DNA from 2 places in the Peribacillus sp. NPDC056705 genome. Region 1 is predicted to be linked to the other one. Evidence: riboswitches for the same ligand, from Rfam matches in the RefSeq annotation. Region 1 holds a riboswitch; the other holds the start of a gene.
What was found. A riboswitch is a leader RNA that binds a small molecule or an ion and turns the genes downstream of it on or off. The one in region 1 is predicted to bind cyclic di-AMP.

Region 1 (3,427 bases):
CTTTTCATCTTCTCTTTCAAAAGCAACATAAACGGCAATGACTTGATGCGCTGAAAGAGATTTTGCATAATTTAAAGAGTTCTCGACCACATGAGTTATCCCGGCAACAGGTACGATAATGATATTTCCTTCAATTGGCAAGATCGGCTCACATGTTGTAATCCTTAGTTGGTCACCAACTGCTTCATAATGCTTTCTGATTCGATGAAAAATTAACAGGATAATAGGTATAAAAATCAAAACAGGCCAAACCTGAGTAAACTTGGTCAAGAAGAATATCATCGTGACGATAAAGCTAATAATGGCACCAATTGAATTAATGGTTAATTTCAACATCCAGCCTTTTGGCTTTTCGCGGATCCATTTAACAATCATACCGCTCTGGGACAGAGTAAATGGAATGAATACCCCTACAGCATAAAGCGGAATGAGATTTTCTGTATGTCCTTCAAATGAGACTATTAAGATGATCGAGGCAAGTCCCAGTATGATTATTCCATTGGAATACCCTAATCGGTCCCCTCTGATCGTAAACGCCCTCGGTATGAATTTATCCTTCGCTAGATTTACTGCAAGCAGAGGGAAGGCCGAATAGCCAGTATTGGCCGCAAGTATCAAGATCAAGGCAGTCGTACCTTGAATGAAGAAATACATGAAATTCCGTCCAAAGATCTCTTCAGCAACCTGGGAGACGACCGTTACCTCTGCGCTCGGGACGATACTTAAATAATAGGCTAAGAATACGATTCCCGAAAATAATACAGCTAATAAGGAACCCATCGCTATTAAAGTTTTCGCCGCATTATTCGGAGCCGGATCTTTAAAGTTCGGGATTGCATTGGAAATAGCTTCGACTCCTGTCAATGCGGAGCTCCCTGACGCAAATGCTCTTAGCAGTATGAATAAACTGATGCCCGCTACCGGAGTCCCGACGGGCGTGTGCAATTCAGGTGAAACTTCACCTGTAAAAATCTTGTAAATCCCGACACCAATCAAGATGAACAATGCTAAAACGAATAGGTACACCGGATAAGCCAAAACAGAGGCCGACTCCGTAACCCCCCGCAAGTTCAGGATTGTAAGCAGAATGACGAAAATGATGGCTATGATGACATTATATGAATGCAGGCCGGGAAAAGCGGACGTGATTGCATCCGTACCTGCAGAAACACTAACAGCCACAGTTAATATATAATCCACCAATAAGGATCCTCCAGCTATCAGCCCTGGATTGACTCCCAAATTGTTTTTTGAAACCACATATGCCCCCCCGCCATGCGGATAAGCGAAAATGATCTGTCTATAGGACAAGATCAAGGCGGTTAACAGGATCAATACTCCGATTGCGATAGGGAGGGAATACCAAAATGCTGCAGCACCGACAGTGATCAGAACGATCAATATTTGCTCAGGTCCATAAGCAACAGAAGACAAAGCATCAGAAGATAATATCGCCAAAGCCTTTGTTTTGTTAAGCTTTTGTTCACCAAGTGCATTTGATTTTAAAGGTCTCCCAATCAAAAATCTCTTTATAGAAGATAACATCAAGTATTCACCACCATATTAAATTTAAGTTACCCAGCTGTATCAAAATACAAGAAGAAATGGAAAAATGCCTACAAGTCATAACTAAATAGACCTGTAGACATCAATTTTTTTGTCTAACAAGCTCCACCTTCCTTCTCATATAACGCTTACGAGGTTAGCTGTCGGATTCGGACCTAAGAGTAGCCCTACCTTGAAAGGATTCACCCCTTGGATTGTAGTAACAATCCCAATACCGGGTCCCCCGCACCATAAGGTTTAAGCGATTTAGAAATATGAAACTGTTGATTATCATACTCCCGTGAAATGGAAATGTAAATGAAAATTTTGCACAGAAATATAATTTTTTTTTGTATGCGAGGTTTTATTCTTGACGTATATTACATAAGTCATGCAAACACATGGTTCGAAGGGAGGAACGGAGGTAAATAAACGTCCAAAAAGAAAAAAACAAGGAGTGAATGAACAAAGGATGGTCATAAAAGGAATAAATGATTGCCACTTGAAGAGTATGAAGGATGAAGTGAAACAGTTCTGCCCCCAGCTTGAGTCGTTATACTTGCATTGATTTCCTCTTTCCGATTCCACTTTAATTCCCGTCCAATCGGGGGCATTATCCCACTGCTCCTGCTCCATCCTAATTAGTTCCTGCCTTCTTGAATTGGCCTCAAATTGCTTTTTTTAAAGACAAAGTATTTCTGGCCAATATAGTTGAGAACTGTGTAAAAAATGGCTCCTATCATCACAGCCACATTTTGTTGTATGGGTAAATGAACGGATCCTTCCATTGATTCCGCAATAGCTTGGCCTAAAGAATATGCGGCGGAATAACAGATCAGGATGACGCAAAAGAAACGTGCAACTCCTCTCCGCCATTCTATATCACTTTTAAAGGTAAAAGTCCTGTTCAAAAGAAAACTCGTTACAGCTCCCGTACCATTACCGATAAAGGTGGAGAGCCAGTAAGATAATTCAAGAACATTCATGAGAAAAAGCATAAGGGAAAGTCCAAGCGCAGTATTGACTATCCCAACCAATAAAAAGCGAATAAAGGAGTTAGTGTGTTTTAGATAGTTTTTCAATATTGTTCCGTTCATTGTCTAGTTGCTCCCGTTTTTTTAAATCGAGCGGATTAAATAGGTCCAGATCAACTATATATTTAGGCCGGCGTTTGGATTCATTATAGATTTTACCGATATATTCCCCAATCAAGCCGACAGCAATCAACTGCAGGCCACCGATCAACCATATGGAGGTGATTAATGAAGTCCATCCAGTCTCGGTCTGCCCATAAAACTTTAACCATAAAAAGTAAGACCCAAAGAGTAAGCTAATGAAAAATGAAAGACATCCTAGCCATAATACAAGCCGAATCGGTGTAACTGAAAAGGAAGTAATGCCATCAAGCGCAAAAGCAACCATTTTCTTAAATGGATATTTCGTTTCCCCAGCCAATCTTTCTTTTCGATCATAATAAACAGAGTCCGTCTTAAACCCAATAAGCGGTACGATTCCCCGTAAAAAAAGATTCGTTTCATCAAATCGTTCCAACTCCGCGATCGCCCTTTTACTCATTAGCCGGAAATCCGCATGATTATAGACAAGGTTAACCCCCATCTTGTTCATCATTTTATAAAAACCAGTTGCAGATGTTCGTTTGAAAAATGAATCAAGGTCCCTTTTTTGGCGGACACCGTATACAATTTCACATCCTTCATTGAATTTCCGGATGAATTCAGGGATGACTTGAATATCATCTTGTAAATCTGCATCAATGGAAATCACACAATCCGAGGCTTCTTTAGCTGTAAACAATCCTGCCAGGAGTGCATTTTGATGTCCTGCATTACGGGAAAGCTTTAGCCCACGAACAAATTCATTA
Region 2 (3,427 bases), on a different contig from region 1:
CGGTCTCGATTGCGTCGATAGTCTTAATAGCCGTTAACATATACCTTCTTGAAAAAAAAGAAAGCAAAGTGGAACGAACTGTTTTCGTTGAAAACTGGACAAAGGTAAAAAAGGATACTATTACGGTTACTATTCAAACAAATGGGGTAATTAAACCTGTAGAAGAGTATGATATCTATTTTGATACCAAGAAAAATGATTTTAAGAAATTCCTTGTAAAAGAAGGCGATGCGATTACGGCTGGCTCTTCGTTGTTTGAGTATGAGACGACCGAACTTGATGCGCTAAAAGTGGATTTAGAAGCGGAAAAAACGGCAGCTGAGGGAGAAATTGCGGGGATTGAAGAATACATAGGCAAGTTGAGGTCATATCAAGGGTCCCTGACCAGTGATTCTGGAATAGCGGCCATTGATGAATCGGTGGAAAAAAACTTGAGTAGTGATTTAACGACAAGCACGACGGATCTTATTAAAAGTAACATTGAACAAGAAATGTACAAGCAGGAACTGGAAAGAAACAGTTTGGATGAAAAAGTGAAAATGCTTGACGCCAAATTGAGTTCAATTGAGGAGCAGTCCAATGCTATCGTGACGACGAGCGAGGCTGATGGTGTCGTTAAAAATATCAATAAAAACCTGAACAATCCCATCATATCCATTGTTTCTACAAATATGGCAATTGAAGGGGAATTCTCCGAAGAAGAAATGAAAAAGGCTGAAGTGGGCATGACTATAAAAGCAAGTTCCTCTGATTCAAAAAAGGCATTGAAAGGAACGATAGGCCGTATCCATTCCTATCCAGCTGAAGAGCCGTCGTTAAAAAAAGATAACAGATTTCCATTTCAGGCTTTAATCGAACCGGAAGGAGAAGTAACGGAACCTTTGTTGGTGGGATCCAAAGTGGATCTTACTGTAATAACCAATGAGAAAGCCGGTGTACCCTCCGTTCCTGAAGAGGCGGTAAATTACCAAAAACAGCCTTATATTTACAAATTGACCAAAAAAGGATATGTGGATAAACGTTACATTACAAAAGGGCTTAAAGCAGAAGGAAAGCAAGAAATCATAAAGGGACCGTCTGTAGGTGACGTCATCCTGCTAAAGCCTGATGTGGCAGTTAAGAACCATTCTAATTTTATTACTCCGATTCAATTTGAAAAAGTGAAAGTTGCAACTTATAAAAAATTCACCACTAGGGAAAAAGTAAGATATCTGTTACTTGGCCTTTTGGAAAAATAACCATTCCTTCAACAAAAGAGGTGATGTTAAGTTATCCAACAATTATATTAATATAACTCATGAGATTAAAAATCGGGAAGAGTAATTATAGATACAATAGACATTAATACAGAATATTCAGACATGTTTAAAGATTTTTTCTAAAATGGATGCGAATAAATATTTACAGATTATCATTTTTAGTATAATATTTTATTATAAGTTAACTCGCTTAATCTTATTCCAAGAACGGGGGACCCATTTTTGTGGATTTTATCCGCTAGGGGTGAATTCAGAAATGAAAGGGCTTTGTGTTTCCAATTCCTAACCCGACAGCTAACCTCGTCAGCGTCTTTAAGGGAACATGTGTGAATATTCACGCCAATAAGAAATCGACACATGAAGTGTCTTTTTTTTCGGCGTAAAGACAGAGTTTTTCAAAAAAAGAAAAATTACTTTCTTTTATTAGTATCTTGTTTCCCTTACCGAGACAAAAATGTTTTTGCATCAAAGACTTTATGGAAGGTGAGGAAAGTAAATGAAGAAATTCAAATTAAGTTTAGCTAGCCAAATTTTCATTGGTTTAATTTTAGGGATTATCGTTGGTGCCATTTTTTATGGTAATGAGACGGCCCAAAACTTTTTACAGCCATTCGGGGACATTTTCCTACGAATGATTAAAATGATTGTAGTGCCGATCATCGTTTCAAGCCTTATCGTTGCAGTTGCCGGTGTAGGTGATTTGAAAGCGGTAGGTAAACTTGGTGCTAAATCATTATCATACTTTGTTGTAGTAACAATGATAGCGATTGCTGTTGGTCTAGTTTCCGCGAATATTATCCAGCCTGGTGCTGGTGTAAATATGAACAATCTAGAACAAACTGATATTTCTACCTATGTTGATACAGCAGAAACTAAGCAGCATGAATCTTTTGTAGATACAATTGTTCACATTGTACCATCCAATCCAATTAAAGCTATGGTAGAAGGCGATATGCTAGCGATCATTTTCTTCTCTGTTTTGTTTGGACTTAGTATTGCGGCTATCGGTGAAAAAGGGAAACCTGTATTCCGTTTCTTCCAAGGTGCAGCAGAAGGAATGTTCTACTTAACTAATATGGTCATGAAATTTGCTCCTATCGGGGTATTTGCACTAATCGGTGTGACCATTTCCAAGTTCGGTTTGGAATCTTTAATTCCGCTAGGAAAGTTAGCGCTTTCTGTATACGGAACAATGATTTTCTTTGTAATTGTCATTCTGGGTCTTATTGCAAAATTTGTAGGGTTCAATATCTTTACATTGATTAAGCTTCTAAAAGAAGAATTGATTCTTGCGTTCTCGACAGCAAGTTCAGAGGCAGTTCTTCCGAGAATCATGGAAAAGATGGAGAAAGCGGGATGTCCGAAACATATTGCTACGTTTGTTATTCCGACAGGATACTCTTTTAACCTTGATGGTTCTACATTATATCAAGCGTTAGCAGCTATCTTCATCGCTCAAATGTATGGAATTGATTTAAGCGCTTATGAACAAATTACACTAATGTTAGTGTTAATGATCACATCTAAGGGGATTGCAGGTGTACCTGGTGTATCTTTCGTAGTTCTTTTAGCGACATTAGGAACAGTTGGTATTCCAATTGAAGGTTTAGCATTTATTGCTGGTATTGACCGTATTCTTGATATGGGCCGTACAGTAGTAAACGTTATTGGTAATTCACTTGCGGCAATCGTTATCTCAAAATGGGAAGGTCAATTCAACCCTCCTTCCAAAAAAGAATTAGAGCAAGTTTCTTAATATAAAAATCCAGAGTGAAATGTCACTCTGGATTTTTTTTTTTTTTTTTGAAATAAAATGCGTGCCATAGACCTGATCTTTTAGTTGCTCCAAGGGAAGCTGCACCATGCAAAGGATGAAAGATGAAAGCTTTTTTAACTTTACCCAGGATCAATTCCTCCAATTCGGAATTTTTCACTATAATATGGATTTTGTGTATCGCATTCTATACACGGTGCTGATGATGATTGATGTTGGGGGGTATATAACTTATGTGAAAACCCAAAAGTTTGATAAAATAACATTATTGATTGAGAGCTCGGAGGGGGTCAGGTTATGAAGAATGATAGCAATGATATCTTATATATGTATATGCAGGCTTCCGAACGGTTTGTCCTTTTTAATGGACTAAATTTTCGTGAATTCGTCTATT

Region 2: another riboswitch for cyclic di-AMP. It lies ahead of ACFRAK_RS24940 (cation:dicarboxylate symporter family transporter); the one in region 1 lies ahead of ACFRAK_RS07335 (APC family permease).

Annotation. Positions count from the first base shown of each region.
Region 1 covers NZ_JBHTYI010000004.1:128,136-131,562, reverse strand. The annotation lists gene ACFRAK_RS07335 (APC family permease) at 1-1,545, opposite strand, end outside; cyclic di-AMP (ydaO/yuaA leader) riboswitch at 1,676-1,820, opposite strand; gene ACFRAK_RS07330 (GtrA family protein) at 2,187-2,642, opposite strand; gene ACFRAK_RS07325 (glycosyltransferase family 2 protein) at 2,602-3,427, opposite strand, start outside.
Region 2 covers NZ_JBHTYI010000040.1:6,520-9,946, forward strand. The annotation lists gene ACFRAK_RS24935 (efflux RND transporter periplasmic adaptor subunit) at 1-1,238, shown strand, start outside; cyclic di-AMP (ydaO/yuaA leader) riboswitch at 1,437-1,583, shown strand; gene ACFRAK_RS24940 (cation:dicarboxylate symporter family transporter) at 1,756-3,015, shown strand; gene ACFRAK_RS24945 (hypothetical protein) at 3,122-3,334, shown strand; gene ACFRAK_RS24950 (hypothetical protein) at 3,331-3,427, shown strand, end outside.